3 regions of the Kineococcus endophyticus genome follow, and region 1 is predicted to be linked to each of the others. Evidence: riboswitches for the same ligand, from Rfam matches in the RefSeq annotation. Region 1 holds a riboswitch; each other region holds the start of a gene.
What was found. A riboswitch is a leader RNA that binds a small molecule or an ion and turns the genes downstream of it on or off. The one in region 1 is predicted to bind S-adenosylmethionine.
Positions count from the first base shown of each region.

Region 2: another riboswitch for S-adenosylmethionine. It lies ahead of AB1207_RS15980 (acyl-CoA dehydrogenase family protein); the one in region 1 lies ahead of AB1207_RS14645 (aminotransferase class V-fold PLP-dependent enzyme).
Region 3: another riboswitch for S-adenosylmethionine. It lies ahead of AB1207_RS12955 (putative leader peptide); the one in region 1 lies ahead of AB1207_RS14645 (aminotransferase class V-fold PLP-dependent enzyme).

Region 1 covers NZ_JBFNQN010000009.1:228,560-231,823, reverse strand. Annotated here, with positions in the region: gene AB1207_RS14655 (LLM class flavin-dependent oxidoreductase) at 1-296, opposite strand, end outside; gene AB1207_RS14650 (hypothetical protein) at 454-696, shown strand; gene AB1207_RS14645 (aminotransferase class V-fold PLP-dependent enzyme) at 703-2,055, opposite strand; SAM riboswitch class IV at 2,110-2,223, opposite strand; SAM riboswitch class I at 2,385-2,476, shown strand; gene AB1207_RS14640 (methylenetetrahydrofolate reductase) at 2,535-3,264, shown strand, end outside.
Region 2 covers NZ_JBFNQN010000011.1:24,867-28,130, reverse strand. Annotated here, with positions in the region: gene AB1207_RS15985 (GNAT family N-acetyltransferase) at 1-137, shown strand, start outside; gene AB1207_RS15980 (acyl-CoA dehydrogenase family protein) at 230-1,492, opposite strand; SAM riboswitch class IV at 1,546-1,657, opposite strand; gene AB1207_RS15975 (AAA family ATPase) at 1,862-3,264, opposite strand, start outside.
Region 3 covers NZ_JBFNQN010000008.1:159,934-163,197, forward strand. Annotated here, with positions in the region: gene AB1207_RS12945 (transaldolase family protein) at 1-597, opposite strand, end outside; gene AB1207_RS12950 (sugar-binding transcriptional regulator) at 702-1,637, shown strand; SAM riboswitch class I at 1,768-1,865, shown strand; gene AB1207_RS12955 (putative leader peptide) at 1,887-1,979, shown strand; gene AB1207_RS12960 (ABC transporter substrate-binding protein) at 2,246-3,264, shown strand, end outside.

The DNA.
Region 1 (3,264 bases):
AACGGCTCGGAGTAGGTGGTGGCCGCGACCGGCAGCAGCCCCACGGCCTCCGTCGTCCCGGCCAGGAAGGCGGCGCGCTGGACCGCGTCGAGGTGCCCGACGGGGTTGCGCGCGTCGGGCAGCGGTGAGTCCTCGAAGGTCAGCCCGGTCAGGCCCTGGGCCTGGGCCGTGACGGCGAACCCGCGCAGCCGGCCGGGGGAGAAGACCTCGTCGGGGGTGCTGCGCGACCAGCGCCAGGCGGCGGGGTGCCACCCCCCTCCGTCGACGTCCAGGAACAGGTGCAGGGGCGTGGTCACGGGGTCTCCCGGGGTGCGTGGTGGACGGAGTCGCGGAGGACCTCCCGGGCTCGCCGCGCGTGTGCGACAGTGGGGCACCCGAGAGCGGAGGTGCGAGGTGTTGCGTGGGACGTGGGCGCGATGGTGCGCTGCCGCAACCAGTTTGGGCTCGATCGTCGTGCAGGGGCTCGCCCTGGCCGGGCACGGCCAGTGGGGGTTCCCGTGGTCGCCGGCCGACCTCCACGACGCCCGGCGCCACGACCCCGCCGACGGTCCGGCGCACGACCGCGGTCCGGGTCTGGAACCCGGTCCGGGGGAGCTGAGCTGGACCGAGTTCGAGGCCGAGCTGCACGAGGTGCTCGCGCAGGAGGCGCCCCCCACGGGCGACGGGCCCCGTCCGAGCAGCGAACCGCTGGCCTGACGCCGGTCACCGCAGCGGCCCGGCGGCGGCGAGCAGCGACCCTGGCGCCGGACGCGGGTCGGACAGCGGGGCCCAGTGCCCGTCGACGACCCCGTAGTCCAGCTCCGGACCGTCCGTGACGAACCGCCGGAGCGCGGCCAGCAGCCGGTCGACCTCGGCGGACGTCGTGCCCACCCCCGTGGAGACGCGCAGGCCGCCGTCGGCCAGCCCCAGGGCGTCCGCGAACCGGTGGGCGCAGAACCGGCCGTCGCGCACGCCGATGCCGTGCTCGGCGGACAGGTAGGCCGCGACCTCCGAGACGGACCGGCCCGGAACGGTGCAGGTGACGACGCCCACGGCGTCGCGGGGACGGGGCCGGACGACCTCGACCCCCGCCAGCGCCGTCAGCCCGTCCACCAACCGGGCGCGCAGCGCCGCCTCGTGCTCCTCCAGCGCGCCCGGGGGCAGTGCGGCGAGCGTGGTGCACGCCTGCGCCAGCGCCACCGCGCCGACGACGTTCGGGGACCCCGCCTCGTGCCGGTCGGGGCCGGTGGCCCAGCGCACGCCGTCGTGCCGCACGTCGAGCGTCGCGCCCCCGCCGGCGAGGTAGGGCTCGGCGGCGTCCAGCCAGTCGCGCCGCCCGACGAGCGCCCCGCTGCCGAACGGCGCGTAGAGCTTGTGCCCGGACAGCGCGAGGTAGTCGATCCCGTCCCGCCCGACGTCGACCCGCCGGTGCGGCAGGAGCTGCGCCCCGTCCACCGCGATCCGCGCGCCCGCGTCGTGCGCGGCGCGGGCCAGCCGGCGCAGCGGCAGCACCTCCCCGGTGACGTTGGACGCGCCCGCGACGGCGAGCAGGGCGTACCGGCCGGTCGCCAGCTCGGCCTCCAGGAGGGCGGTCGTCTCCTCGGCGTCGGCGCCGCCGGGCACCACCGTCGTGCGGGCGGACCGCTGCCACGGCAGCAGGTTGGCGTGGTGCTCGACGTCGGCGACCAGCACGCGTCCCCCGGCCGGGACGGCGCGCGAGAGCAGGTCGAGGGCGTCGGTGGTGCTGCGGGTGAGGACGACGAGGTCGTCGTGGCGTGCCCCCACGAAGGCGCCGACCTCCGCGCGCGCCTGCTCGAACAGCGCCGTGGAGACGCGCGAGAGCCAGCCCGCGCCGCGGTGCACGCTGGCGTAGTGGGGCAGCACCTGCGCGACCCGCGCGGCCACGGCGACGAGGGCGGGGGCGCTGGCGGCGTTGTCGAGGTTGGCGTAGGTGGTCGAACCTCCCGTCGCGAGCGGCACGAGGGTGTCGGCCCCGACGACGGGCAGCAGCGCGTCGACGGCCCCGGAACTCCCGGGACAGCGCGGACGGGCGGGGGACAGGGTGCTGGTGCTCACGCAGGAACTCCTGGGGGAGGGGACCCTACCGGGAGGACCGGGTCGCCCCGGTGAGGTCCGCGCTTGCCGGCTCCACCACGGAACCGGCCAGGTCGTCACCCGGGGCACCCCACCGCGGAGGAGGGTTGCCGGCCAGCGAGCCGGGGCTTGTCGCTGGCGCTCATGACCTGTGCAGGAGCCTGCCACGAGGAGCCCGACCGATCAACATCGGCGTGCCGCGAACTCCCCTTGAGCCCGTCCTGGGCCGCCCGGGTGGTCGTCCGGGGACGACCGGCGCAATCTCGGGGAGCCACTTGTGGAGGTCGCGCGGACCGCTCTATGGTCGATCAACACCATCCAGAGCGGCCGAGAGTCCTGGCTCGACGACGCCGCAGCAACCCCCCGAGCCCGGGCGAGGGTGCTAACGCCAGGCCGATGGAGCACGTGATGAGCAGCACCCCTGTCGACCCGTCCCCGCGTCCCGGCGCAGGACCGGCCCGATGACCCTCGCGCCCCTCGTCGCCGGTGCGGCGGGGCGGCCGACCCTGAGCTTCGAACTGTTCCCGCCCCGCTCGCCGGAGGGTCGGGATGCCCTGTGGCGCAGGCTGTCCGACCTGCTGGCCACGCAGCCGGACTTCGTGTCCGTCACGTTCGGGGCGGCCGGCGCGACGCGCGGACCGAGCCGGGACCTGCTGGCCCACGTCCTGAGTTCCACGGCCGTGCCTGCGATGGCGCACCTGACGTGCGTCGGTTCCTCCCGCCGCGAGGTCGTCGACCTGGCCTGCGAGTTCTTCGACGCCGGCGTCCGCAACGTCCTCGCCCTGCGCGGGGACCCGCCGGCGGGCACGGGGGCGGCGCAGTTCCGTCCCCACCCCGACGGCGTCGCGACGGCCCGCGACCTCGTCGAACTCCTCCAGGTCGCCGACCGGCGGCGCCTCGCGCTGCGGGGCGGGCGTCTCCCCGTCGACGTCCCCCCGCTCAGCCTCGCCGTCGCCGCGTTCCCCCGGGACCGCGACGGGCACGAACTCGCGGTCCTGCGCGCCAAGCAGGACGCCGGCGCGCAGTTCGCCGTGTGCCAGGTCGGCTGGTCCGCCCGGGAGTACGCGGCGTTCGTGGCCCGCGCCCGGGCCGCGGGCGTCACCATCCCGCTCCTGCCCGGCCTCGCCGTGACCCACGAGGTGCGGCGGCTGGAACGGATCGGCGAGCTCACGGGCGTGCCCGCCCCGCGGG
Region 2 (3,264 bases), on a different contig from region 1:
ACTGGGCCCGCTCGCGCGGCGCCGCGTCGACCTACCTGCAGGTGCAGGGCGACAACGCGGCCGCGCGGGCGCTGTACGCGGGCGTCGGGTTCACCGTCCACCACGCCTACCACTACCGGGTCGCGCCGCAGCGCTGACGAGCGAACGGGATGTCTGCACGTCGGACCGGGAAAGCGCTCAGAAGACGCTTTTCGGGGCCCGGCGTGCAGACATCCCGTTCGCCACCGGACTACCGACCCGTCTCCTGCGACCGCACCGCCGCGGCGTCCACGGACGCGTGGGTGCCGATGTCCCAGACGAAGGGCGGCTCGGTGCCGTTGACCGACCAGTCCCCCACGATGCGCTGCTTGTAGACCACCGGGTTGTGCGAGGCGACCGTGCGTGCGTTGCGCCAGTGCCGGTCGAGGTCCTTGGCGCGGGACGTGCCGGACGCGCCGAGCGTGTTGAAGAGCAGCGTCGCGGCGCGCGGGACGGTCTCGGACAGGACGACCTGGGCCTGCGCCGTGCGGATCTCGGCCAGCACGTTGGCCTCGCGGTCGGCGTCCGTGCCGGGCAGGTGCGCGGTGTCGGCGGCCCCCTGGACGGCCTGCGCCGCAGCGCGGACGAGGGCGCGGGCCGTGAAGGCGGTCGCGGAGATCTCCCCCACGACCGACAGCACCTGGGCGTCGTTCCGGACGAGCGGGGCGAGGCCGTGGGTGTAGCTGCGGGTGCGGCCGCGCACCTGTGCGCCGGTGTCGCGCTCGACGGCGGCGGCGATGCCGGCGTGCACCGCGAGCAGGACGAGCTGGTAGAGCGCCGTCTGGTAGCGGAACCGGTCGGTGAACGGGGCGACGTCGGCGGCGTCCACCTCGACGTCGTCCAGGACGAGGGTGCCGGTGCCGGTGAGCTGCTGCCCGAACCCGTCCCAGTCGTCGGAGACGCTCGCGCCCTCGGCGTGGACCGGCACGAGGACGGTCACGGTCTCGAAGGAGCCGTCCGGGAGCTCGCGGCGGGCGGTGGCGTCGGTCCAGTCCGCGAAGATCGTGCCGGTCGTGTAGTACTTGCGGCCGCTGACGCTGGTGCGCCCGTCGCGGGTGGTCACGACCGTCTGCTGCCGGCCCGTGACGCCGTCCCCGACCTCGCTCCACGCGTTGCCGACGAGCTCACCGGCGACGACGCGCTCGACCCAGCGCGACCGGTACTCCCCCGCCGGCAGGCTCAGCACCTGCTCGACCCAGGCGATGTGCCCGCGGAACACCTGCGGCAGAGCGGAGTCCGCGGCCGCCAGGTCGACGAGGAGGTCGGCGAACTCGACGAGGTCCAGCCCCTCCCCGCCCTCGGCGACGGGCACCCGCAGCCGGCCGAACCCGGCCTCGAGGAGGTCGCGCACCTGCGCGCGCGGCAGCTCGTGGTCCTGCTCGCGGGCGACGACGCCCTCGGCGAACCGGGCGAAGAGCGGGGCGAAGCGCTCGGCGGCGGACTGGGTGGTGGCGGTCAGCGTGTCGCTGGTCAACGGGGTCTCCTCGGTCGCGGAGGGCCCGGGCGGGGGGCCGGCGGCGCGGGGACCGTTCGTCCTTACCCGTGCCGGAGCACCAGGGTCAGGTCGTCACCCGGGGCACCCCACGACGAGGAGGGTTGCCGGCCAGCGAGCCGGGGCTTCGCGCTGGCGCTCATGACCTGGGAGCAGGAAACCAGACCCTGCCGGTCCGGTTCAAGCGCACGGCCGAACGGGAGCGGTGCACCCCAGCCCCCCGGGGTGCCCCGCTCCCGTGCCCCACTCGCGACGACCGCCCCCCGGAGCTCAGCCCCCCGGCTCCGGTGCCGTCGCGAGGTCCTGCGTCGCGACCGGGACTCCCCTCCGGGTCCCGGTCGCGACGAGCCTTCAGATCCGCCGGTCGGCGGGGTCGCGCAGGTCGATGACCCGCTGCGGGGCAGCCGACGCGTGCTCGGCCTGCGCGGCCTGGAGCACGTCGGTGATCTCGTGGCCGATGAGCTCGTGGCGCTCCAGCAGCGCGTCGCGCAGCGCCTCGACGAGGTGGCGGTGGCGACCGAGCAGCTCGCGGACGGCCTCCTTCTGCTCGCGCAGCAGGTTCTCCACCAGGCGGCGGCCCTCGGAGTCGCCCAGGACGCGGGAGACGAGGTTGCCGTCGGCGAAGGCGCCCTGCTGGACGGCGGCGAAGGACACGAGCGTGCCCGCCATGCCCGCGGAGCCGACCATCTGGGCGGCGACCGACGTCGCCGACTGCAGGTCGCCGGCCGGACCGGTGGAGACGTCGCCGAAGAACAGCTCCTCGGCCACCTGCCCCCCGAAGGCGATCTTGATCATGCCGGCCAGCTCGGTGCGCGAGCGGGTGTAGACGTCCTCGGCGTCACCGTGGGCGAGCAGCCCGAGGGCGCTGGCGCGCTTGACGATCGTGAGGATCTCCAGGCGCCGCTGCGGCGCGACGAGCCACGCGACGGCGGCGTGCCCGGCCTCGTGGGTCGCGATGAGGCGCGCCTCGTGGTCGGTGTAGGCGACCGGCTGGCCGAGGCCGACCTCGGTGACGAGCCGGGCGTGCTCGACGTCGGCCCAGCTCATGCCGTCGCCGCCGCGGCGGACCGCGTTGACGAGGGCCTCGTCGAGCAGGTTCTCGATCATCACCGGCGAGTAGCCGTTGGTGATGCCGGCCAGGGCGTCGCGGCGCTCGGCCTCGTCGAGGGGCGCCTCGTGGGCCTTGCGGGCCAGGAAGTGGTCGACGAGCTGCCGGCGACCGGCCTTGTCCGGCAGACCGAAGGTCATGCGGCGGTCGAAGCGGCCGGGGCGCAGCAGCGCCGGGTCGAGGGCGTCGGCGCGGTTGGTCGCGGCGATGATCAGGACCTCGACGGGTTCGCCGACGGGACGCTGGAGCCGGCGGTCGGCGGGCAGGAACCGGTTCACCGTGTCGACGAACCAGCCGTGCAGGCGCTCGGACGTCGTGGGCTCGTCGAAGGACTGCATCTGCACGAGCAGCTCGTTGACGACGCCGCTGGCACCCTCGCTGGAGGCGAGCCGTTCGGTCTGCAGCGCAGCGTGTCCCGTCGCGGGAGCGGTACCCGGCAGGGACATGGGCAGGTTGGTGAGGCCACCGCAGCCCATGACGCTCGCGGTCGTGGCGGCGGTCATCGAGCTCATGCCGCCGCGGGCACCGGCGATCGCGTCGATCTCCTCGATGAACCCGATGGCGCCGCCCTCGCGGCGGGCGGCCTTGCGCAGGGCCTTGAAGTAGGAGCGCACCTTGCGGGCCGTCGCGCCGTACCACATGGACT
Region 3 (3,264 bases), on a different contig from region 1:
GTGCTCGTCGGTCTGGCAGGCGTCGAGGACGTCGGGGTGCGCGGTGAACGCCCTGATCCCGACGGCCAGGGCCTGTTCGACCGCCTGCGGGTTCCGCACGCTGGCGAGCAGAACCTGCGTCGGGCTGTCCCGCAGGGCCGCGTGCATGGCCCCGACGAGTCCGACGGGCGGTTCGCCGGTGCGGTCGGCGATCTGCCCGAAGTAGGGGGCGATCCACGCCGCGCCGACCTGTGCGGACATCGCCGCCTGGGCGACGGTGTTCACCGCGGTGATGAGCGTGGGGACGCCCGCGCGGCGCAGGACCGCGGCGGCGGAGAACCCCGCGCGCGTCGCGGTCAGCTTGACGACGACGCGGTCACCGAGGTCGGTGATGCGCGAGGCGTTGGCCACCATCTCGGACGGGCTGCTCCCCCACGTCTGGAAGAACACCTCCTCCGCACCGGCCGCCACGTAGCGGGAGTACAGCTCGGGGAAGTCGCCGGCGCCGCGGTCGGCGCGGTCGAGGATCGCCGGGTTGGACGTCACACCGCTCACCAGCCCGGCCCGGAGCAGGGCCTCGACCCGCTCGACGTCGGCGCTGTCCGCGTAGAACCTCACGCACTCCTCCAGGCGCTCAGTTGAGCGGGGGTACGCTCAACGGTGAACTGCACTATCGTGCCGCGGGAGTCCTGGTGTCAACGAAACCCGTCGGGAGGAGCCGCGTGGACAGCGCGCTGGAGGCCCTGCGAGCGACCACCGCCGCACGGCGCTACTACGTGGACGGGGCGACCAAGAGCGCGATCGCCGACGAACTGCGGGTGTCTCGGTTCAAGGTGGCGCGCCTCATCGACCGCGCGGTGAAGGACGGCATCATCACCTTCACCGTGCGCGAACCGGCCGGTGTGCAGGTGGAGAGCTCGCTGCGGCTCGCGGCGCACCTGCAGGTCCCCGAGTGCGTGGTCGTGCCCACGGCGGCCGAGGCGCCCGAACGACGACGCGCGGAACTCGGTGCGGCCGCCGCGCGGATCGTCGCCGGCCTCCTCGAGGACGGTCAGCGGCTCGGCATCACGTGGGGACGCACGTTGCGGGCGGTGGTCGACGCCCTGCCGGAACTGCCGAAGGTCGACGTCGTGCAGCTGGTCGGCGGCCTGGCCCAGGAACCCCTCGCCTCCGGCCCCGCCGACCTCGTGCGGGCGGTGGGCTCGCGCACCGCCGGCCGGGCCTGGGTCCTGCACGCCCCTCTCCTCGCCGACACCCCGGGCAGCGCCCGGACCCTGCGGGCCGAGACGTCGATCGCGGCCACCCTCGCCCTGTACGGCGGGACGGACCGCGCCGTCGTCGGCATCGGCTCCTGGCGCGGCGACGGTTCGGGGTTGCGTTCGGCGCTGCCCGCCGCGGTGCAGACCGCCTGCGACGACGCGGGTGTCGTGGCCGACGTCGGAACGACGCTCCTCGCGCAGGACGGCTCGGTCCTCGAGGTTCCCGGGCTGTCGGACCGGGCGATCTCGGTGACCACCGAGGAACTGCGCTCCATCCCCGACGTCACGGCCGTCGCGGTCGGGGAGGACCGTGCGGACGCCGTCCGGGCGGCCTGCCGCAGCGGGATCGTCCACCGCCTGGTCACCGACCACCGGACCGCCGAGGCTCTGCTCGGCTGACGTCCGAGGGCCTTCGACGAGGAGACGTCGCGCCTCCGGAACTGCCCGGGGACGGAGTTCCCGACCTGACGTCGCGCTGCAGTGCGGGACTCGGGGTTGACACGTTCGACTCCGAGTCGCTTGACTGACCACACCATCCAGAGCGGCCGAGAGACTTGGCTCGACGACGCCGCAGCAACCACCGGGTCCCACGGGTTCCGACAGGTGCTTCCGCCAAGACGATGGAGTGCGGAGGACGTCGTGCAGAACGTGAACGGAGCCGCGGAGCGACCGCGGGTCCACCTGGTGCGCCGGCGCCACGTCGACCTCGCTCGGCAGTCGAGCAGCTGCTGTCCGGCCTGACCGGACCCTCACCCCCCACCTGCGCGGCGTCGCCCGCGGGCCTACCCCACCTGCTCACCTCGCTCGCGAGCACGTCCCCCAGGAGCACTGTGCCCACCCGTCGGAGAACCCTGTCCACTGCCGCCGTTGCGGCTTCGGTCCTCTTGAGCGGCTGCGCCGCAACCTCGTCCGGGTCGGAAGGAGTGGGTCGCCGGGTCGATGGGGGGACCGCCGTCTACGCCACGGACCGGGAACCCACCTGCCTCGACCCGCACAACAGCGGGGACATGCCCCAGACCTACATCGCACGGCAGTACCTCGACAGCCTCGTCTCGGCGACCTCCGACGGTCAGGTCGTCCCGTGGCTGGCGGACAGCTGGACGATCTCCCCGGACGGTCTGACGTACGACTTCACCCTGAAGAAGGGTGTCGAATTCACCGACGGCACTCCCTTCGACGCCGCCGCGGTGGTGGCCAACTTCCACCAGATCCTCGACCCCGCGACGCAGTCGTCCACCGACCTGCTGTACCTGACGTCCTACTTCAAGCAGGCCGTGGCCGTCGACGACCACGTCGTCCGCATCGAGCTCCTGCGCCCTTACTCCCCCTTGCTCATCGCTCTGAGCCAGGCGTTCTTCGGCATGGAATCACCCAAGGCCATGGCCCGCGGCCTGGCCCAGAACTGCGTGTCGCCGGTCGGCACCGGACCCTTCGTGGTCAAGCGGTGGAACCGTGCCCGAGACGTGGAGCTCGTCGGGAACGAGAACTACAACTCCGCTCCGGCGAACGCCAAGCACCAGGGACCAGCCTACCTGGAGGGGGTGACCTGGCGGTTCCTCAAGGACAACACCACCCGCTACAGTGCGCTCGCCGGCGGTCAGGTGGACGCCATCTTCAACCTCCCCGCCGAGTCGCAGGAATCGGCGGAGTCCAATCCGGACCTGCAGCTCAGCAGCTTCGTCCACTCCGGTTCCCCCTTCAGCCTCGGTCTGAACACGCGCAGCGACGTCTTCTCCGACGTCCGCGTGCGCAAGGCGTTCGCGCACGCCTCCAACGCCCAGGCCGCCGTGCACAGCGCGTACGGCGGCGTCTACCCGTACGAGGGGAACACCATCTCCAGTGGAACCCCCTCCTACTCCGCAGCCTCGCACGACCCCTACCCCTACGACCCGGCCGAAGCCGGACGCCTCCTCGACGCGGCCGGCTGGACCGGCCGGGACTCCGAGGGGTACCGCACCAAGGACGGCCGGCGGTTGACGGTGCTGCTGCCCTACAACTCCGACAGCGGGGAGACGCCCCCCGGGGA